2 regions of the Carboxydocella thermautotrophica DSM 16521 genome follow, and region 2 is predicted to be linked to the other one. Evidence: predicted binding sites of a transcription regulator. Region 2 holds the regulator's gene; the other holds the start of a gene.
What was found. Region 2 encodes LexA, which represses DNA repair genes until DNA is damaged. Its sites were predicted from a motif close to CNAACANNTGTTNG; they were not measured.
Positions count from the first base shown of each region.

Region 1: the regulator LexA is predicted to act here: its motif matches at 3,685-3,698, upstream of dinB (DNA polymerase IV).

Region 1 covers NZ_FUXM01000004.1:37,656-49,280, reverse strand. Annotated here, with positions in the region: gene B5D20_RS02670 (molybdopterin-binding protein) at 1-1,210, shown strand, start outside; gene moaA (GTP 3',8-cyclase MoaA) at 1,212-2,192, shown strand; gene moaC (cyclic pyranopterin monophosphate synthase MoaC) at 2,236-2,691, shown strand; gene B5D20_RS02655 (MOSC domain-containing protein) at 2,679-3,119, shown strand; gene B5D20_RS02650 (MogA/MoaB family molybdenum cofactor biosynthesis protein) at 3,112-3,609, shown strand; gene dinB (DNA polymerase IV) at 3,713-4,906, shown strand; gene B5D20_RS02640 (hypothetical protein) at 4,926-5,219, shown strand; gene B5D20_RS02635 (IS1096 element passenger TnpR family protein) at 5,329-6,003, shown strand; gene B5D20_RS02630 (DMT family transporter) at 6,112-7,002, shown strand; gene B5D20_RS02625 (PIG-L deacetylase family protein) at 7,008-7,727, shown strand; gene B5D20_RS02620 (HD-GYP domain-containing protein) at 7,789-9,780, shown strand; gene B5D20_RS02615 (flavodoxin family protein) at 9,761-10,354, opposite strand; gene B5D20_RS02610 (HD domain-containing phosphohydrolase) at 10,487-11,625, shown strand, end outside.
Region 2 covers NZ_FUXM01000002.1:140,500-152,124, forward strand. Annotated here, with positions in the region: gene mutL (DNA mismatch repair endonuclease MutL) at 1-263, shown strand, start outside; gene B5D20_RS01615 (class I SAM-dependent methyltransferase) at 274-1,041, shown strand; gene miaA (tRNA (adenosine(37)-N6)-dimethylallyltransferase MiaA) at 1,044-1,985, shown strand; gene hfq (RNA chaperone Hfq) at 2,046-2,306, shown strand; gene B5D20_RS01630 (AAA family ATPase) at 2,410-3,333, shown strand; gene hflX (GTPase HflX) at 3,395-5,101, shown strand; gene B5D20_RS01640 (methionine gamma-lyase family protein) at 5,123-6,361, shown strand; gene B5D20_RS01645 (GGDEF domain-containing response regulator) at 6,430-7,383, shown strand; gene B5D20_RS01650 (DUF456 domain-containing protein) at 7,396-7,866, shown strand; gene lexA (transcriptional repressor LexA) at 7,898-8,515, opposite strand; gene B5D20_RS01660 (sigma 54-interacting transcriptional regulator) at 8,659-10,377, shown strand; gene B5D20_RS01665 (fumarate hydratase) at 10,543-11,391, shown strand; gene B5D20_RS01670 (Fe-S-containing hydro-lyase) at 11,403-11,625, shown strand, end outside.

The sequences.
Region 1 (11,625 bases), on a different contig from region 2:
GGGGGATCGCATTACTCCATATCTGGCGGCGGCTTTGCTGGCTGCCAATGTAACTGAGGTAGAAGTACGGGCCCGGCCCCGGGTGGCCGTCTTCCCCACCGGTACGGAACTGGTGGAACCAGGGAGTAAAGTGAAGCCTGGGGATATCCTGGAATTCAATTCCCGTTTGCTGGCCGGTTTGATCGAGGAATGGGATGCAGTGGCAGAACGGCAACCCGCTCTGCCTGACGACTATGAGCTGCTCAAGGCCAGGGTGGCGGAAGCGGCAGCAAACTATGACCTGGTAGTCATCAATGCCGGCTCTTCTGCCGGTTCCGAGGATTTTACCGCCCGGGTGATTGCGGAACTGGGCACCCTGGTCAGTCACGGGGTAGCCATCAAGCCCGGCAAACCGGTGATTCTGGGCGAGGTTCAGGGTAAGCCGGTGATCGGTCTGCCCGGTTATCCCGTATCCGCGGCCCTTACCTGTGAACTTTTCGTGAAACCGGTGCTGGAACTGCTGCGGGGCGGGCAGTTGCCAGGGCGGGCGACGGCCCGGGCCCGCCTGGTCCGCAAGGTGGTATCTCCCCTGGGCCAGGAGGAGTTTGTGCGGGTTAAACTGCTGGCCCAGGAAGCGGAGCTGGTCGCTGTGCCCCTGGGCCGGGGAGCAGGAGCCATTTCTTCCCTGGTCCAGGCCGATGGTTTGCTGGTGGTTCCGCGCCTCAGTGAGGGCTTTGAAGCCGGGACGGAAGTGGAAGTCCAGCTTTTCCGCCCCCTGGCGGAAATCCAGGAACAGTGGTGGTTTGGCGGTACTTACTGGCAGCCCTTTGAAGAAAAGTTGCTGGAACTGGCTCAGCAAGGGCAAAAAGTGGGCTATTACCCCACCGGCTCCCAGGCCGGTTTTCTCGCCCTCAGCCGGGGGGAAGTTCATGGAACTCTCTGGGCGGGAGAACAGCCCCCGGCTGCTTTTCCCGCCCGGTTGCTGGGAAAACGGCTGATGGGCTGGGCTTACCGGGAGAGCGAGCCTGGCCCGGAACCGGGCAGGGAGGAGAGTCATCTCCTTAAAGGTGCGGCAGCAGTGATGGCGGGGCTGTGGCCCAGGGCCTGGTGCAGTCAGGAAGTGGCTGAACTTTATCAGTTGCAATTTAAACCGGTACAGGAGGAACAGGTCTGGCTTTTGGTACGGCCGGAAAAGGCCTTCCTGCTGGACCGCTGGGAAGGCGGGACCTGAGATGAAGGACACCTTTGAACGGGAAATTAATTATTTACGCATTTCCATTACTGATCGCTGCAATTTGCGCTGCCTTTACTGCATGCCGGCAGACGGAGTGGAGCTAAAGGAACATGAGGACATTTTGCGCCTGGAGGAAATCACTGAAATAGTGCGAGCCGGGGCGGCAGTAGGTATCAGCAAAATCCGCATTACCGGCGGTGAGCCCCTGGTCCGACGGGGTGTGGTGGAGTTTATCCGCCAGCTCAAGGCTATTCCCGGCATAGACGATATTGCCCTGACCACCAATGGGGTTTTGCTGGCTCCTCTGGCAGCAGAACTGAAAGCTGCCGGGTTAAACCGGGTAAATGTTTCCCTGGATACCCTGCGCTCTGACCGGTTTCGGGAACTGACCAGGGGGGGACAAATTGAAAAAGTCTGGGAGGGGCTGGCGGCGGCCCTGGAGCATGGTCTCACTCCTGTGAAGCTCAATATGGTAGTCATGCGCGGCTTCAATGATGATGAATTGTTTGATTTTGTGGAACTAACCAGGGAGCGGGAATTGCACGTCCGCTTTATCGAGCTGATGCCTATTGGCACGGCCGATGCCTGGGCCCATCAGCGCCGTCTGACGATGGAAGAGATTCTTTTGCAGCTGGGCCGTCGCTATACCTTAGAACCAGGGCCCAGGGTTGCCGGCTGGGGACCGGCTCGCTATTATCAGGTGCCGGGTTACCGGGGGACGGTGGGATTTATCAGCCCCATCAGCCAGCATTTCTGTGGCACCTGTAACCGTCTGCGCCTGACAGCCGAAGGGATGCTCAGACCTTGCCTCCATGCCAGACGGGAAGTGGATATCAAAACCCCCCTCCGGCAGGGGGCCAGGTTCGAGGAACTGGTGGCAATTTTTCAGGATGTCATCGGCCAGAAGCCCCAGGCCCACAGCATGGGGGAAACGGGCTGGGGTGAAAATGAGCGCAAAATGTTTCAGATAGGAGGGTGAAGCGGTGGAACTGACCCATTTTGATTCCCAGGGCCGGGCGCGTATGGTGGATGTTTCTGCCAAGGAAGTGACCCGGCGGGAGGCGGTAGCCCGCGGGGAAGTACGAATGCACCCCCGGACCCTGGCTTTGATCAAGGAGGGGAAAATGGCCAAGGGGGATGTGCTGGCTGTAGCCCAGGTAGCGGGCATCATGGGTGCCAAGGCTACTGCCAGCCTGATTCCCATGTGTCATCCTCTTTTTATCAGCGGGGCGCGCCTGGATTTTCAGCTGGATGAAAACAATTCCCGGGTGCTGATCGAGGCCCGGGTCAAGACGGCCGGGCAAACGGGAGTGGAGATGGAAGCCCTGACGGCAGTAAGCATTGCGGCTCTGACCATCTATGATATGTGCAAGGCCGTGGACAAGGACATGGTTATCGGCGAAATTCGCCTGGTGGAAAAAACGGGGGGCAAAAGCGGCCACTATCTACGGGAAGGGGAAGAACAATGGGGAAAATAGTAGCAGTGTGTATCAGTGAGAAAAAAGGCATGCGCAAGAAAAATGTGGGTGCCGGGGAACTGGTGCCTGATTTCGGTCTGGCCGGAGATGCCCATGGCGGACCCTGGCACCGCCAGGTTAGCCTGCTGGCTCTGGAGAGCATTGAGAAAATGCGGCAGCTGGGACTGGAGGTAGGCCCCGGAGATTTTGCCGAAAACCTGACCACAGAAGGGATTGACCTGCTCAGCTTGCCGGTGGGCACCAAATTGCGCCTGGGTCCGCAGGCTGTGGCGGAGGTAACCCAGATCGGCAAAGAGTGCCACACCCGTTGCGCTATTTATTATCAGGCGGGGGATTGTGTCATGCCCAAAGAGGGGATTTTTGTCAAAATCCTGACCGGTGGTCCCATCAAGGTAGGGGACCAGGTGGAGGTGCTGCAGGATGGCTAAATTCACCTTTGCGGTGTTGACCGCCTCGGACAAAGGCTCCCGGGGGGAGCGCCAGGATATGAGCGGCCAGGTCATCCGGGAGCTGGTGGAAGAAATCGGCGGAGAACTGGCAGAATATCTGGTGATTCCCGATGAGCTGGAAGTAATTAAGGAAAAACTGCTCTGGCTGGTGGATGAACGAGGAGTGGATCTTATCCTTACCACCGGTGGCACCGGGCTGGGGCCGCGGGATGTTACCCCCGATGCTACCCTGCAGGTAATAGACCGCCTGGTTCCTGGAATTGCAGAAGTGATGCGGATGGAAAGCCTGAAAAAAACCAGCCGGGCCATGCTGTCCCGGGCGGTAGCCGGGCAGCGGAAACGGTCCCTGATCATTAACCTTCCCGGCAGTCCCAAGGCGGTACAGGAATGCCTGGAAGTTATCCTGCCCGCCCTGCCCCATGGGATTGAGATTATGAAGGGACAAACAGGGGAGTGTGCCCGGCAATAAAACAGAGGTGCGAACCTCTGTTTTATTTTTGGGCTTGACAGAACAGATGTTCAAAGATTATAATAGAGCTGAAACGGAACATTTGTTCAGAGGAGGGGTTGCGTTGGAGCCCACTATTCTACTGATTGATATGAATGCCTTTTTTGCCTCGGTTCACCAGGCCCTGGACCCGGGCTTACGGGGTAAGCCGGTGGTGGTATGCGGGGACCGGGAGCAGCGGCGCGGGATTGTGCTGGCAGCATCCTATGAAGCCAAAAAATACGGGGTCAAAACGGGGATGACTGCCTGGGAGGCCCGAACCCTTTTGCCCCATGGTATCTATGTCCGTCCTGACTATGGCCAGTATCTGGCTTTCTCCCGCCGCATCCTGCAAATCATCCGGGAATATTCGCCCCTGGTGGAGCCCTTTTCCATTGATGAAGCCTTTGTTGATCTCAAGGGGTGTGAGGGGTTATTTGGTGATGTTCTTACAGTGGCCCGGGAGATGAAGCGGCGGATTCGGGAGGAAGTAGGAGTGACCTGTTCGGTCGGGATTGGGCCCAATAAGCTGGTAGCCAAAATGGCGGCAGAACTGGAAAAACCCGATGGTTTAACTTTGCTGCGCGGGGAAGATGTGCCCCGGCGGCTTTGGCCCCTGCCGGTGCGGGAGCTTTTTGGCGTGGGTAGCAGAACGGAGCGGAAATTGCAGGCTATGGGCATCAAGACCATCGGTGACCTGGCCAATTTCCCGGTAGAGGTGCTGGAGCGGCGGTTTGGCATCATCGGGCGGGTATTACATATGTCAGCCAATGGCATTGATTACAGCCCGGTCAGTCCGGGGTCCCTGGAAACGGCCAAATCCATTGGCAATCAGATGACTTTGCCCCGGGACTATGCCAGTTACCGGGAGTTGAGGGCAGCGATTCTGGAACTGGCGGAAATGGTAGGGCGGCGGGTACGTCAGGGAGGATATGAAGGCAAAACCGTTTCCCTGACCCTGCGGGATAGTGAACTCCATTTCTATTCCTGGTCGGCCAGCCTCTGGGAATATTCGGATTTGACCGAGGATATTTACCGCCAGGCCTGCACTTTGCTGGAGCGCTACTGGCCGGAAGGGAAAAGGGTACGGCTGGTAGGAGTGGGCCTTTCTAAATTGCGCCCCAAAACCGCCTTGCAGCTGGATGTTTTCGGGGAAAAGCTGAAACTGGAGCGGTTAAACCAGACCTGTGATCTGATTCGGGAACGCTTTGGCCGTTACAGCATCATGCGGGGAGGAACCTTGACTGAGGCGGGGATTCATTATGGACAGAGGGAATAAGCTGTGGGAGGGACATCGCATGTTATTGCCGGAAATGCGGGAACTGGTTATTCACGAACAGGCAGGCAAACCGCCCTGGAAAAGGCTGGAGGAAGCGGACAGGGAAAAAATCAGGGGCCTGTTGCAGCAGGCCTGGCAGGAAGGAAAAGGCATCCGGATCATATATTACTGGCAGGGGCAGGCCAAAGAGTTGCTTTTTTCCTCCTTTCGCCTGCAGGGAGGGGTGCTGGAAGGGGTCACTCCCCAGAGCAGGATACGGCGGCTCAGGGAACGATATATTATTGAAGTACAACTGGTTGATTGGGAATGGTAATTAATGATATAAAAGAGTAATAAACCATGGAAATGGCAAGGTGAATTTGATAAAATACTGCTAAAAAGGTGTAAAAGTAAACACAAAGGAAATAGAAGGAAGGAATAAAATGAAGAAGAAAAATGAAGGTATCAAATGTAATTATTGTGGGGAACTTTTCGGAAAGGTTGCCATCAAGAGGCATCTGGAGAAGTGTGAGGTTAGAAAAGAAAAAACTCAGCCCGGGGAAGAGGTGTATTATTGGGTCCAGGTTCAGGGTTACTATCAGAAAGAATATTGTATGTATTTGGATGTGTCTGCGAAAGCTTCTTTAAAGGATCTGGATCAGTTTTTAAGAGACAGGTGGCTGGAGTGTTGTGGTCATTTGAGCAGATTCAGAATTGAGGGCAAAATTTATGATTCAGACCCTGACCCAGATATCATGTTTGGAAGAAATAAGAGTATGAAAGTGAAGTTGAATGATGTTTTGTATGAAGGACTTGAATTTATACATGAATATGATTTTGGCTCAACTACAGTATTAAAATTAAAGGTAATATCAACAAAGACAGGAGCAAAGCGCAAAGAAAAAGTAATACTAATGGCCCGCAACCTTCCACCTGAGTTTGTTTGTGTAGAGTGTGGGAGACCGGCGGTACAATTGTGCAGTTGCTGTATTTATAAAGAAGATGCCTTTTATTGTACTGAATGTGGCGAGGAACATGAATGTGGTGAGGATATGATGCTACCTGTAGTCAATTCTCCCAGGATGGGGGTTTGCGGTTATTGCGGGGAAAAAGGATGACATTAGGATTTTGTACTGGGTACAGGGAATGATATAATAGCTATTATAGAATGGTAACATGGTAGCATCCTAACAGGGGTGCTTTTTTCTTTACTGGAGGTGTAAGCATTGAACAAAAACCGTCTGGCCATGCTGATACTGGTGTTAACCAACCTGCTCTGGGGCGGTAATTTCGTTTTTGGCAAATTCCTGGTTAAAATGATTCCGCCCTGGACCCTGGCCGCTTTGCGCTGGACAGTAGCTTCCTTGATTTTGCTGCCCTGGGCCTGGTGGCAGGAAAAACTGGCCTGGCCCCAGATAAAAAAATACCAGAAGCATTTACTGTTAATGGGGATAAGCGGGGTATTTTTGTTCAACTCCCTGGTGTATCTGGCCTTGAAATATACTACTCCGACTAATGCAGCTTTGATCAGCAGTGCTAATCCGGTAGTGATCGCTGCCCTGGCCTATTTCCTGTTTCGGGAGAAACTGAACCGCCGCCAGCTGCTGGGGCTGGGCCTGTCCCTCACCGGGGTGGTCTGGGTAGTGAGCCAGGGTTCCTGGCAGCGCTTGACCCGGCTGGGTTTGAACTGGGGCGACCTGACCATGGTGCTGGATTTGTTCATCTGGACAGTCTATATTTTCAGCAGCCGCCAGGTGATGAAGGAAATACCGGTATTGAGTGCCACCGCCTGGAGTACAGCTATTGGAACTGTGTTGCTCTATCCGGTGGCAGGCTGGGAACTGGGGCAAATCAATATCATGGCCCTGCCCTGGCAGCGGCCAGAGGTGATTACTGGCATCCTCTATATCGGGATTTTTGCTTCAGTGCTGGCCTTTATCGGCTGGAATAAGGGAGTACAGGGCCTGGGGCCGGCCCGGGCCGCTGTTTTTCTTAACCTGATACCGGTATTTGCTGCCCTCTTATCCTGGCTGGTCTGGCAGCAGCCCTTGCAACAGGCCCAGCTTATAGGTGGCCTCCTGGTAGCTGGAGGCGTCTATCTTACCAATCGGGGGTGAGGATGATGGCTACATTAATGTTTGTGCTGGCCCATCCGGATGATGAATCCTTTGGGGCCGGTGGCACCATTGCCCGCTATGCCCGGCGGGGACACCGGGTGGTGCTGGTGTGCGCTACCCGCGGGGAAGCGGGTAAATGCGGTGACCCACCTCTTTGTCGCCAGGAAGAATTGGGAGAAGTGCGGGAACGGGAACTGCGGGCAGCGGCTGAGGTGTTAGGAATCAGCCGGGTGGAGTTTTTGGGTTATCGGGATAAGGAGGTACTGCTGGCTAACCCGGCAGAAATTGTGGGGAAAATAGTGCAACTGCTCAAGGAAGAAAGGCCGGAAGCACTGGTGACCTTCGGGCCGGATGGCATCAGCGGCCATGTTGACCACCGGGCCATCAGTCATTTTGCCACCCTGGCTTTCTGGAGCCTGCCGGAGGAAGAGCGGCCGGCCCGTCTCTACTATTATGCCTGGGAGCAGGGAGTGCGGGAACATTTGCAGTTAAGACAGGCTTTGCCTTCTCTGCCGGTTACAACGGTACTGGATGTCGGGGAATGGGTGGAAGTGAAAAAACAGGCTCTGTTATGTCACCGTACCCAGCACCTGTCTCTGGAGCGGGTCTTTTTCAGCCTGACGGAGGAACAGTTGCAGAAAGCCCTATCCAAAGAGGGTTTTCACCGGGTGTGGCCGGTATGGACGGGCGGAGAAAAAGAAAGGGGAATCTTGAACAATAAATAAAAAAATGGTAAAATAAAACAAAAAAAAAAAAAGGTAATACCTAACAGCGGAGGTGGCAGCTATGGTCTATTTTTTTACTCAAAATGTGAAACAAAGACAGGTATGGCTGGCTATCATCCGCTGTTTGCGTTTTTGCTTTTATCTGGGTATGATTTTGGCGGGATATTTATATTTCCATAAACCCACAACCTGGATAGTAGCAGCGCTGGTTATTTTAGCAATATGGTTCATTATTATATATCGGATCTGGATACGAAGACTGGCGGGGACAGTGTTCTGGAGCGTACTGGTTATTGAGCATTTGCTCGGTTTGGGTCTGGTGTGGAATGGTCATGGTTTTGCTGATTATGGTGTGATTCCCCTTATTTTATTAGCGTTATATAGTTATGACTTTGTGGAACTTACACCGATAGTAATTGCTCAACAAATATTAGTGGTCGTGCTGAAAATAACTGGCTTAATTAGTTCAAATTTTTTGCTTCTTTACTTTATCTTTACGATTTTGGCCTTTGGATTGATTTTTTTTCGATGGCGTAATCTGGTCGACAGTTATCTACATGCTGTACATAAACAGGCTTTTGCCAATCTTGTCCGTATACTGGTGGAAATAGAGAGAAAGCAGTATTCAGGCGAAGGAGTAGAAAAAGACCTAAAACAAGCTGCAAGCGCTATTTTGGTTTATGTTACAACGTGTCCGGGTGGACTGGTGATAAAAAAAATGGGAGGTAGCTGGCAGCCTGTACTGGCTTTTGGCGTTCTGAGTGAACAGGAAAAGGATTTCTGGCCGGAAATTCGTGACTGTGTAGAGCGAGCATGCTATGAAAAAAAGATTATAATTTCAGAATTTGATTATTCTTTAAACCCGATTAAGGAAATTGTTGCAGAAGAATTATATCTTGTGACTTTGCGGTCATCGGTCAGGCTAAAAGAAAAAGACCTGAGCAGTATTATTCCCCGGGTGCTGACTCTGGAAGCTGCTTTTTACCATTCATGGGACGAGTTCTGGTTTCAGACTTTACTGGCATGCACTGAAGCGCAAACCGGAATCCTGTTGTTTTCCAGCACTAACGGTCAGCTGGAACTGGCAAAAGCAGAAGCTGGCAAAGAGCCAGCCAATATCCAGGAAATTATCAAGCGGGACTATTTTCAGGGGTTACTGGCTCTAACGAAAACCCATGCTGAGGGAATAGTAATCAACGCTCCCGCTATTCTCGGGTTGCAGGAACTGGCAGGCAAGATAAATAATTTAATGTTGTTTCCTCTTGCCAATGGCGGATATCTGATTGCTGCCAATAAGGCAAATAATATGCCCTTTACCAGTTTGGACTGGGAATGTGGCAAAATGTTAGCCAATTTCATCAGCCGGACCCTGGATAAGCAAAAGTTTGCAGTATTGTTAAACAATATGGAAAAACAGCGTTTGCTCGCTTTGACCGAAATTGCTGGCCACTTTGCCCCCTATTTACAAAGTCACCTGGAAAAAACAGCAAAAATGGCGGTAAAAATAGGGGAAAAATTAAAATTGGCCGGGCGCGAACTGGAATTATTGTTTCAGGCTGCGCTGGTCCATGATATCGGTATGATCGGGATCAGGCAGGATATAGTTTTAAAACCGGACCTATTGACCACCGGAGAAAGGCTGGAAATAAAAAAGCATCCTCTGTTTGGAGGTGAGATCCTGAAAAAATACGGCCTGCCGCCGGAGGTGCTGCTGGCGGTGGAACAACACCATGAATACTGGAATGGACTGGGTTATCCCCGGGGATTACACGGTGAGGAAATTCATCTATATGCCCGCATACTGGCAGTAGCCGATGTCTATTCGGCTATGACATCTTTTCGGCACTATCGTATGCCGAAAAGCAAAGAAGAAGCGGTTGCAGAAATCAGCAGTCAGGCTGGGGCTCAGTTTGACCCCCGGGTAGTGGATGCCTTTCTGGAAGTGCTGGAGGAGGAAGAAAAGGCTTACGGGCGCGATTTGGCCAGCAGCTTTCCCTGGGCTAGAAAACTGGCAGGAGAGGCAGAGGTGGCGGTTAATTCCCGGCGGCAATAAGGGACACTGCCGCTTTTTTTATTTCTGCCAGCAATTCGGGTCTATGCAGGACAGCATCCTTATCTTCCAGCTGTTTGACCAGGAAAGAAGGGAATTTTTTCATTTCCAGCATCTTAAAGGCATAGTTTACTACTTGTTCTGCGCCCTGAAACACATCCGGCAAATTGGAGCCGGCCACACCGATATACCAGGCCCGGCGACGGGAAGCCAGAAGCGGATCGGCGATGACTGCCTGTTTTTGCACATATTTTTTGCCCCAGAAAGGCTGCAGACGATCGATCAGGATTTTGGTCTGGGCATTGAGGCCCATGGCATAAATTGGGGCTGCCAGTAGAAGATACTGACAGGATAGCAGTTTGGGGTAGAGGGATTGCATATCATCCTGCTGGATACATTGAGTGGTAGTTACACAGGCATTGCAGCCCAGGCAAGGGTGAAGCTGCAAACGGTGCAGTTCTATCATTTCTACCTTAATCCCCTGTTCGCTCAGAATTTGACAGGCGGTGTTGAGCAGGGTCCAGGAATTGCCGTGGCGGGGGCTGCCCAGCAGGGCCAGAGCAGCAACTGAGGTCATAGCTATCCTCTCCTTTCTAGTTAACATTTTATTCTAGCTTAAAAGGGCTGTCTACGGCAGGAATTCTGTTACATATTGTCGAAGATTATCTAATCAGGAAAAAGAGCGGTAAGCGGCAAAGGTGGAATGAAAATGTTCGAACCAGTCTGGCAATGGCTGAAAACCCGCAACAAACGGTTCTGGGCGATAACTATGGCCTGGTTGCGCTGGCTGGGTTATGGCGGGTTTCTTTATCTAACTGCAATGGATAAAAGCGAAGGCTGGTGGCAGCTGGCCTTGCTGGGCTGGTTGGTTTTGCTGGGTTTGCAGTATCTCCGCTACCTGCGGGCTCCTCTGCATGGGCCCATGATGTGGATGGTTTTTCTGGGAGAACTGGGTTACCTGGTCTGGCTAACAGCTCATCATTCCGGACAGGCTGGCGCCCTGATTATTTTTTATTATCTCCATCTTCTTACCATTCTGCTGGCCTATGAACAGCTGGAAGCGGCCTTGATGTTTATGGTTCATCAAGGGGTAGTTTTGATTGCTTATTACTCAGGCTGGATTTCAGGAGAATTTCTCGCCCGCTATTTGCTGGGTCTGCTGGTGATGGCCGGGGCTAATTTCTGGCAATGGGATAAAATCATCAGGGAGCGCCAGTTCTGGGCAGCGAAGAGAAACTATCAGCGCCTGGCTTTGCGTCTGGCCGATCATTCTACCCGGCTGTTACAGCATCAGCTGACTGAAAATGAGTATAAAGACCTGTTGCAGGAAATGCTGGAATTATTATGCGGCTTGCCGGGCGGTGCGGTTTTTCGCCGCCAGGAACAGGGAACCTGGGAGCTTTACCTGGCTTTCGGGGTAGCAGTCCGGGGGCAGCAGGAACTGCTTCCTTTGCCCCGGGGGATCAGGACCATCAGGATTGAACATATTCCTTATTTGCTAGGGGAATTACAGGAACTGCCTGTTAAATTCAAGGGAAAAAAAGAAAAATATGCTTTTGCTCCCCTGGTGAATATCAACCAGGTGCCGGAAACCCTGGCACCGGAGACAGGCTGGCGGCTGGCCCGGGTGATAGAGTTATGGCAGCAGGGACCAGTTTTAAAGGCGGCTAACAGGGCTTATATCACGGGGATTGCCGGCCCGGGGGAAGCAGGCGCTCCCATCAGGATCGAAAGAGAACTGGAGCTGGCTTTGCCCCGCATGGTCCTCAGATTTTTAACTGCTGCTACCGGGGCCAGACAGGCTTTTATCATTGCCAGGAACCAGGTGACTGTGGCGGTAGATGAAGA
Region 2 (11,625 bases):
CTGCTACTGAACTATTCCATGATTTACTTGAACTGATGGTTGACAAACAGTATGAAAACATTCAGCGTTTACAGGAAAAATGGTTAATCTTAAGGGCCTGCAAAACAGCAATCAAAGCAAACCAGAAACTATCTCTACCAGAAATGGAAGCTCTAATAGAACAATTACATCAATGCACTTTACCAGTAACCTGCCCCCACGGGCGACCAACAAAAATTGAATGGCAACTAAAGGAGCTAGAACAGCTTTTTAAACGCACATGAGGTGAATAAATTGCAGTTTGTTGTTACCACTTCAAATAAAGCCTCGGAAGAGAGTATAAAAAAAGCCATATCCTTGGCACAGCGCTTACAGTTACCCTTTGTTCATCGTTCTAAAGTAAGGAATAATCCGGAGCAAGTATTAATTATTGTTAGTTTGGAAGATATCTTCATTAGGTATCAGAACAAAAATTTATCCTGGCATCCCAATATGGCAAAACTGAGAATATTAAATTTGATGAGAAACGGTCAGGACCCCCTGATCACGGCAGTAGACCCTCAACCAGGGGATCACATCCTGGATTGTACCATGGGCCTGGGAGCAGATAGTTTGGTTCTGGCCTATAGTGTAGGACCAACAGGAAAAATCACTGCCCTGGAATCGGAAAAGCTTGTTGCTGTTTTGGCCGAAAATGGTTTTGCGAAATTGAATGACACTATTTTAAAACCATTAACACAGCGAATTGAGATTATCAACAGTTCCTTTCACCATTTTTTAAATAGAACTCCCGGACAATCTTTTGATGTCATTTATTTTGATCCCATGTTTCAAATAACCAAAAGCAAGTCAACGGGTATTAATATACTACGATTAATTGGTAACCCGACTCCCCTTATGGCCGCCGATGTCCAGTTAGCGTTAAGCAAGTGCCGTCGGCAGGTTGTAGTTAAAGAGAACCTGAATAGTGACTTCTTTAAGAACTTCAGGCCAGACCAATTAATTAAAACCAGTTCTAATCTTGGCTTCGGTATCTATTATTCTAGTAAGCAAGAGGGATAGTGATGGATTATCAACCAGTTTTAATTATTGTAGGACCCACCGCCGTAGGTAAATCAGCAGTAGGCATTGAATTAGCCAAACTCATTGACGGGGAAATAATATCCGGAGATTCTATGCAAGTGTATAAAGACATGGATATAGGAACAGCTAAAGTACCTGTTGAACAGCGCCAGGGAATTCCCCATCATCTTCTGGATATTATCAGTCCGGAAGAGGAATTTAGTGTAGCCTTGTTTGAAACCCTGGCAGAAGCAAAGATTAAAGATATCTATGCCAGAAATAAAAAACCTATCATTGTTGGCGGTACAGGTTTATACATAAAAGCTTTAACTCATACCTATGATTTTACACCTTTCGCTGTGGACTGGCAGTGGCGCAAGAGCAAAGAAAAAGAAGCTACCTTGCGAGGGACCGAAGCACTTTGGCAGGAACTGGCAGCTATCGACCCAGTAACAGCTAACAAATTACATCCCAATGATCTCAAAAGAATAATCAGAGCTTTAGAGGTATATCATTTTACAGGAAAGCCTATCAGTTACTATCAGGAAAAATCCCGGCAAAAGGGCTTAAAAAGAAAGTATTTGATGTATGCATTAACTGCCAGCAGGGAAAAATTATATGAGCGGATAAATTTAAGAGTGGAACAAATGCTGGCAAGTGGCTGGATTGAAGAAGCCCAACATTTACTGGACAAATACAATTTAAGCAATACAGCCAGCCAGGCAATAGGCTACAAACAGATTTTCTCATATTTACGCGGAGAAATTACTTATCTGCAAATGGTGGAGGATATCAAGACAGCTACCCGCCGTTATGCCAAAAGGCAATTAACCTGGTTACGCCAGGAAGAAAATATCAACTGGCTGGATGTAACTGAACAATCAATCCATGATATCAGTAAAAAAATTGCTCAAGAGGCAGCAGGACTATGGGCAAAAATGTAGAAATATCTTTCCAGCAAAGCGTTTGCCCTTATTTATAAATTTAGATGGAGGTATAGAGAGATGACAACAACTAAATCCACTATTAATTTACAGGATGCTTTTTTAAATCAGGTCCGGAAGGAAAATATCCCGGTAACTGTTTATCTTGTTAATGGTTTTCAACTTAAGGGACTGGTAAGAGGCTTTGATAATTTTACTGTTATCTTAGAACAAGAAGGTAAACAACAAATGGTTTATAAACACGCAATTTCAACAGTAGCTCCCATTAAGCCTGTTCATTTTTCTTTTTCTGATAACCGCAATGTTAACCAAAACCAGTAAGTTAGCAAGGGGCTGGCCTGAAGGCCAAGCCTCTTTTTTCATAAGACTGGACAATCGGGCATAATTAATAAACAGTAGATGATTGAGATTGGGGGAGTAATCAATGTTAATTCAATTTAAACGTCAACAAAACCGTTTAGAGCCTCTGAATCTTACTCCTCATAAACCTCAATCAATTAATAACATCACTGAACAAACTAATAGTAGCTTCGTTGAAGAAATATTAAAAGAACTTAATGAATTGATCGGATTAGAAAAAGTTAAATATATCTTCCATGAAATCTATGCTTTTGCCAGGATTCAAAAAAAACGCCAAAAAGAAAAGCTATATAATGAACCAATGGTTTTACATATGGTATTTAAAGGTAACCCAGGCACTGGAAAAACAACGGTGGCTCGCATTGCAGGTAAACTTTTTCGCGAGCTTGGCCTTTTACAAAAAGGCCATTTGATTGAAATTGAAAGGGCTGACCTGGTCGGCGAGTATATCGGTCATACGGCTATAAAGACCAGAGAGCAAATCAAGCGCGCTCTCGGAGGTATACTGTTTATCGATGAAGCATATAGTTTGGCCCGGGGAGGAGAAAAGGATTTTGGTAAAGAAGCCATTGACACTATGGTAAAAGCCATGGAAGATCATAAAGATAATCTGGTTATAATTCTTGCTGGCTATCCAAGTGAGATGGAGTGGTTTCTGCGCACCAATCCTGGTTTGAGAAGTCGGTTTCCCATACATATATCTTTTCCGGATTACAGTATAGATGAATTAATGTTAATCGCAGAACAAATGTTAAAACAGCGCCAGTATGATTTTACTCCTCAGGCAAAAGAGCGTTTCAAGGAGCAATTAAAAAACCTCCCCCCTACAACCATTGTTAACGGTAATGCCCGGTTAGTAAGAAACTACATCGAGAAATTGATTCGCTGTCAGGCAGTTCGCCTGGTGAAGAAAGAAATTGTTACCCGGGACGATTTGATCCTGATCACTGAAGATGACATTTATTCCGCCACCGGCAACTACTTGTAAATATTTTTTTTTGCCTTTATACTGACAATGAGAATTTCATTTAGAATAAGGTGATTATTGCATGAAATTTATTTATGGTAATACAGATGGTATTCGCAAACATCTTTTAGACAAACTCTCTCAGATAAGAGGATATCAATTTGATAAACTATTACCATATGAAATGTATCAGCAACTATTATCAATATCTGAACAGCTAAACAGGGAAATTGCTATAGGTATTAATAAAAAAGGCAAAGTGGAGTTTATCAGTATAGGTAATAGCCAGCAAGTACCAGTACCTCGAAACTCTTATTTAATCATCCATACCCATCCACAAGCAACCAGTGAATTAAGTGAGCTGGATCTTTCTTTAATCCATTCCGGTCAAACCCAGGCAATCATGGCTATTGGGTCTTTTTCAGATACAATTCAAATCGCAAAAATCGATGACAGCCATGGGCTTACTGTTGAAAAATATACTTTGCAGGACTTAGCCCAGAAGAGCCTGGATATCATCGGGGTAGAAGGTTCAAGGAAAAACAAAATAGAGGATATTGACTTAACAGAAAAAGCATTATTGATAGCTTTTGATGAAGAGGGTGCCCTTGAACTGGAGGAATTATGCAAAACAGCCGGTATTCAGGTTCTGGATTGTGAAATTATAAAGCTAAGAAAGATTCATACCGGGCTCTTTGTTGGCAAAGGTAAAATCGTTGAAATAAAGAATAAGTCCCAGGTATTACAAGCAAATCTTCTGGTCTTTGATCACGAGCTCTCACCAGTTCAATTACGAAATATCGAGGAAATTACCGGGCAGAAAGTAGTAGACCGTACTACTTTGATTCTTGACATTTTTGCACAAAGGGCCCAGTCACGAGAGGGCAAACTTCAGGTTGAACTGGCACAACTTAAACATCTGTTACCTCGTCTAACCGGTCAGGGTAATAACCTTTCCCGCTTAGGCGGAGGCGTAGGTACCCGGGGCCCTGGTGAAACTAAACTGGAACAAGATAGGCGAAAAATTAAAAAGAAAATAGTATTATTAACACAGGAGCTGGCCGAAATACAAAAACACCGTCAAAATCAACACAAACAGAGGGCAACTAATAATATTCCGCACATATGCTTAACCGGTTATACCAATGCCGGAAAATCGACTTTACTTAATCTGCTAGCCAATGCCAATGTCCTGGCTGAGGACAAATTGTTTGCCACCCTTGATACAACGACGCGCCGTCTCCAACTCCCTTCGGGTAGATGGGCTGTACTAACCGACACAGTAGGTTTTATTCGCAATTTACCTCCAGGCCTGATTGCAGCTTTTCGTGCTACATTGGAAGAGCATTTGCGTTCCGATTTGATTTTACATGTAGTAGATGCCAGTAATCCATTTGCCAGACAACATATCAAGGTCGTTGAAGCTATTATTAAAGATTTAAATTTAGAAACAATTAAACAATTAATAGTTTTTAATAAAATAGACTTACTTAACGACCTGGATAGATTAAACATATTACTTCACGATCTTCCGTCAGATTATGTTTGCATTTCAGCCTTGAAAAAAACCGGTATTGATGAGTTATTAATCAAAATAGATACAATTTTAAACACAGAAAATGTTTACAAAGACACCCTTTGGTTTTTCCCTTATAACCAGGCCTCCCTTATTAGTTTAATTAGAAAGCATGGTCATATCGTTGAGGAGAAATACACAGATTCAGGTATATTAATTAAGGGCAGAGTGGAAAATAGATATAGTGCTCAACTGGAAATTTATGAGAAATAGAAAGGGAATGAGGAATTAACCATGAAGGACATCAACCGTTTACACACTCAAGCACTGGAAATGATCAAACCAATAGTGGCTGAAATAGAAAACAAAACTTTTTACCAAACGGCAAAGGTTTTGGAAGCTTTTCGACACGCTCAGGTTTACCAGCATCACTTAAACGGTACTAATGGGTATGGATATGGGGACATCGGAAGAGAAGCCCTGGAACACGTTTTTGCAACCCTCTTTGGGGCAGAAGCAGCTTTAGTACGACCACAATTTGTTTCCGGTACCCACGCTATCGCTACTGCATTATTTGCCATTTTAAGACCGGGGGATACCATCCTATTTGCTACAGGAAAACCCTACGATACCCTGGAAAAAGTAATAGGTTTTAAAAACGAGCCCGGAAGCCTTAGGGACTGGGGTATTAACTACCGCCAAATCGACCTTACCTCTGATGATAAAATTGACATATTTACCTTACAAAAACTTTTAGAAGAAGATAAGTCCATAAGAGTTGTAGCTTTTCAGCGATCCAGGGGGTATGCCTGGCGCAAATCCTTACTTCAACCAGATTTAACTGAAGCCTTTGCTCTGACAAAAAAAATTAGACCCGATGTGATTATATTTGTAGATAATTGTTACGGGGAACTGGTAGAAGGATTTGAACCAACCCAGTACGGCGCTGACCTGGTAGCTGGTTCTTTAATTAAAAATCTAGGTGGAGGTTTAGCCCCCACCGGTGGTTATATCGTAGGAAACAAGGATTTAGTAAATCTGGCAGCCGAACGTTTAACAGTTCCCGGTACCGAAGGCGAACTGGGTGCCACGGGTGATTTTTTGCGTTCCACCTTTCATGGTCTGTACCTTGCCCCCAGGATGGTTGCTGAGGCCCTGATTGGTGCAATCTATGCCGCTGCTTTATTCTCCCTGGCCGGGTTTGAAGTATCTCCTACAATAGAAGAGCCTCGCAGTGACATTATTCAGGCAATAAAACTTAACTCCGCCGAGAATATGAAAGCATTTTGCCGTGGTATACAACGTTTTTCCCCCATTGATAGTCACCTGACCCCTGAACCATGGGTAATGCCTGGCTATGATGTCCCAGTCATAATGGCGGGCGGGACCTTTATAGCCGGTTCAACTGCTGAACTCAGCGCCGATGGCCCCTTAGTTCCCCCTTACATAATCTATTTCCAGGGTGGTTTAAATCGCCATCATATTTTCCTGGCTGTTCAAAATGCTCTTGCCGAAATTATTGCCAGGAATTGATTGTATTCATATATTGAACTATGCTAAAATATTTATTGACCTTTGTATAATATAGGGGGTCTAAATTAGTGGATAAGTATGTAACCTCTAAGAGTAAAATATTAATAATTGATGATGATAAATTAATAGTAGCCATGGTGCAGGATCGCCTAACAAAAGAAGGCTTTCAGGTGACTGCTGCAATGGATAGTGTTTCTGGTCTGGCAGCGGTATATCAAGAAGCACCGGATCTGATTTTGTTAGATGTAATTCTTCCAGGCGGTAAAACAGGTGTGGAAATGTGCCGTATCCTCAGAAATGATACGCGGACAAGCCACGTTCCTATCATTATGATGACTTCCCGCAAGCAAACACAGGACGTGGTAGCTGGGTTGGAAGCTGGTGCTGATGATTATGTAACCAAACCCTTCGATCTGGATGAACTCGTAGCCAGAATAAAAACCCATTTGCGCCGGGCCAAGCAGGAAAAATCTTTTAATCCCCTAACAGGCCTGCCCGGAAATATTATGATAGAAGAAGAAATTAAACGGCGAATAAATGACAAGAGCCGGAAATTCGCGGTAATGTATTTAGATCTGGATAACTTCAAAGCTTATAATGATGTCTATGGTTTCCTTAAAGGTGATGAAGTAATCAAACTTCTAGCTCATATCTTAACCCAGTGTGTAAGAAACCTGGGTAATGTCGATGATTTTATCGGTCACATCGGGGGCGATGATTTTATCGCCATCACAACCCCTGACAAGGTAGATGAAATATGTCAGCAAATTATCACCCGTTTTGATGCTACCGTGCCTTTATTATACAATGCCGATGACCGAAAAAGAGGTTACATTGTTACAAAAGATAGACAGGGTAAAGAGTGCAAGTTTAGTCTGGTTTCCGTTTCTATTGCCGTAGTAAGCAATGAACATCGCAATATTGAAAACCACTGGCAGGTCTCCGAAATTGCTTCTGAGCTAAAAAAATACGCTAAGTCACAAGAAGGCTCTGTCTATGTAAAAGATCGCCGTACCAGATAGAGGAGGCAAATTATGGTTGATTATTACTGGGCCTATGTTTTGGTTATGATACTTGGTTTACTAGGAACATTTTTACCAGTTATTCCGGGCATACCATTGATCTTCATTGCTATTTTCATTTATGCCTGGAATACTAATTTTACTGTCATTAATATTGCCTGGCTCTTATTGTTTGCAGCTTTAACTGTCCTTAGCTGGCTAATCGAATATTTTGCCGGCATAATTGGCTCGAAACAGGCCGGCGTTTCCCGCTATGGTATGTGGGGATTGCTCATAGGAGGAATCCTGGGTTTTTTCTGGGCTCCAGTTGGTTTTTTAATAGGGCCTGTTCTGGGGTTACTAATAGGTGAGATACTAAGTGGAAAAGAACTTAAACAAATTCTCATTACTCTAAAAGGAGCCGCCCGGGGTTTTATTATTGGATTTCTGCTAAAACTGATAATTGCCTTAAGCATGATTGGAACGTTCCTCTGGCTAACATAAAAAATGTGAGTCTCAACTGGATAGTTGAGACTCACATTTTTCTATATAAACCAATGACTTTACCCAGGATAGAGACTTCATCCAAAATAATAGGCTTATACTTTTCATTCTCAGGTCTTAAAACAATTTTTTCTCCTTCAATAAAGAATCTTTTTATAGTCGCTTCTTCATCGATTAATGCCACTACGATTTCCCCGTTGTGTGCAAAAGGCTGTTGCTTTACAAAGACATAATCGTTAGGATAAATACCTGCATTGATCATGGAATCACCAATTACCCGCAACATAAATATATTTCCGCCTACCGGCAATAATCCCCGGGGAAAACGAAACCTCTCTTCAATGTTCTCTACAGCCAGAATCGGCAAACCCGCAGTAACCTTACCTAGCAAAGGAACCTCAACCATATCCTTCTCAAAATAATAATCGTTATCCGGTTCGTTAACAACAATCGCTCTAGGCAAGGCTGGATCGCGGCGAATATAACCCAGTTTTTCCAGTTGATTCAAATAATTATGAACCGTGGAGCTGGAACTGAACCCAACTGCTTTACCAATTTCCCGAACAGATGGCGGATAACCTTTTCTTTTTATCTCCTGTTTAATAAAATCCAGGACAGCTTGCTGTTTAGCATTAAGCTTATTATCCATAATGCACCTCCATCTCTCTTTTAAACTATTATACAGCAATTTGAATAGATTGCAAACAATAGTTCGCAAAAAAGAAAAACTTTTTTAAATCTTAGAAAGGATTATGGCAACTATTGTAGAATTAAAAAGGTGGGGTGAGGAGTATGTCAGGAGTAAGAGTGGCAATAGTAGGAATGGGGCAGGGTGGAAGCGCTATTTATCAAGTGTTAAAAACCATTGAAGATTGTGTCATTGTAGGTGTCTGTGACATAAATGAAGATGCTCCGGGTCTGAAATTGGCTCGAGCAGATGGGGTTCCTATTACCAACAATTTCTATGATTTTTTGGATACCATTAATATTGATGTTTTAATCGAAGCTACTGGCAAACCATTGGTCCAGGAAACCATTCGTAAACTTAAACCACCTAGTATGGCGGTTATGGATGCTCAAGCAGCTGATCTAATGATGCTTGTAGTTAAAGCAAAACAAAAACTGCTGGAAGAAAAGAAACAATTGCTGGAAATAAAAAGAATTAAAGGGGAAATGGATGCTATTCTGGCCAGTGTTCAGGAAGCTATTGAGGTAGCAGATATCAATGGATATATCAAATATGTCAACCCTGCTTTTACTAAAATCACAGGTATTACCGCAGAAGAAAGAATCGGCCAGAACATTTTTTCCGCCTCACCCGATGGTGCCCTGGCTGAATGTTTGCGAACTAGGAAAAATATTTATGGCTGGCGTACCAAAGTAGGAGGTACCAATGTCGAGGTTGTATCCAATGCTTCGCCCATTATAATAGATGGACAAATGGTTGGTGCAGTTGTGGTATTTAACCACTTAACAGACTTCATGAAAGTGATGGAAGAATTAAAAAGAAGCACATCAATAATTGAAAACCTGTATGATCGCTTAGGTCAAATTACAGGCTCTAAATATACTTTTGATACAATTATAGGCAATAATGAGGAATTGAGAAAAGTAATAAATATAGCAAAAAAAGCTGCCCTGAGTAATTCTACAATTTTATTGTTAGGAGAAAGCGGAACTGGTAAAGAGTTATTCGCTCACGCTATCCATCAATATAGTCTTCGGAGAGACAAACCCTTTATTAAAGTCAACTGTGCTGCTATACCAGATAGCTTGCTGGAAAGTGAGTTTTTTGGCCACGAAAAAGGAGCTTTTACCGGTGCAGTTAAGACAAAACTGGGTAAATTTGAACTGGCTAATGGAGGAACAATTTTTCTAGATGAAATTGGTGATATGAATTTATATTTGCAAGCGAAACTCTTAAGAGTTATACAGGAAATGGAATTCGAAAGAGTTGGTGGCACTCAAACTATCCAGGTTGATGTTAGAATAATTGCAGCAACCAATCGAGATTTAAAGGAACTGGTTCGCAAAGGTACCTTTCGGGAAGATCTTTATTATCGCCTGAATGTAGTGGAAATAACTATTCCGCCATTACGCCAAAGAAAAGATGATATCATCCTGATTGCAAATTCATTAATAGTCAAGTTTAACCGTAAGCTGGGCAAAAAAATAAAAGGCCTTTCTAAACAGGCAGAGATAATCCTGGAATCCTATGATTGGCCTGGAAATGTACGGGAACTTGAAAACGTGATTGAACGGGCCATGGTAATAGCTGATGAAGATTTAATTACTCCCAAACATCTCGTCCAGTACTTAGAACCTGTTTCTACCACTGCAACTCTGCCAATTGTTGAAGATCTTATACCTTTTGATGAAATGGAGAAAATACTGTTAAAGAAAGCCTTAGAGCGATTTGGTAATTCAGTTGAGGGCAAAAAAATGGCGGCAAAAGCCTTAAATATTTCTTTAGCTACCTTATATAACAAATTGAAAAAATACCAGTTATAACCCGTATATGCGGGTTTTCTTCTTTTTAAAATTTAAAAAAGATCAAACCCGTAATTTTCTTTATTTTAGAACAAAATGTGTGTTGTATACGTCAACAAATTTATTTTGCAATTGGCATCATTTTTGCAATAAACAAAAAGAAAACAAAAGGAGGTAAAATCCTAAATGACAATCAGAGAAATCCATGTGGATGAAATTAGGCTTGCAGTAGCAAACCTGGTAAAAGAGGCAAATTATTTTTTGCCTGAGGATGTAGAGAATGCCATAAAAAAAGCTACAGAAACAGAACAATCTCCAAACGGAAAAGAAATCTTGAATTTATTATTACAAAATGCACAGATTGCACGAGAAGAACAAATGCCTATCTGTCAGGATACCGGATTTGCTGTTATCTTTGTAGAGTTAGGTCAGGATGTTCATATCACAGGTGGTGACCTGATTACTGCCATCAATGAAGGAGTAAGATCGGGATATGTTGAAGGTTATCTACGGAAATCTATAGTCGGTCATCCTCTTGAACGGGTTAATACTAAAGATAACACTCCGGCAGTCATCCATCTTGAGATTGTACCAGGAAGCCAGCTTAAAATAGTGGTCGCTCCTAAGGGTGGCGGTAGTGAAAACATGAGTGCCTTAAAGATGTTAAAACCAGCAGATGGTATAACTGGAGTAAAGAAATTTGTCCTGGAAACTGTAAAAAATGCAGGTCCAAATCCTTGCCCTCCGATTATTGTCGGAGTTGGAATTGGTGGCACCTTTGAAAAATGCGCCTTATTGGCCAAAAAAGCTTTATTGAGACCTGTTGGTAGCAAAAACCCCGATAAAATTGCCGCAGAATTAGAAGAACAATTATTACAGGAAATTAACTCAAGTGGCATTGGTCCACAGGGACTGGGGGGCAAAATTACTGCTCTAGCAGTTCATATCGAACTATATGCTGCCCATATTGCTAGTTTACCGGTAGCAGTTAATATTAACTGTCATGCTGCCCGCCATAAAGAAATTGTTCTATGAGGAGGTAAATTATGGCTGAGATTATAATTACACCACCACTTACCGACGAAATGGTTGAAAGCCTGAAAGCAGGTCAACAAGTATTAATTACAGGTTATATCTATACCGCGCGGGACGCAGCTCACAAAAAGTTGGTTGAATTAATCGATAAAAACGAACCCCTGCCCATCGAGCTGAAAGGTCAGATTATTTATTATGTCGGTCCTACACCTGCAAAACCCGGACAGGTAATCG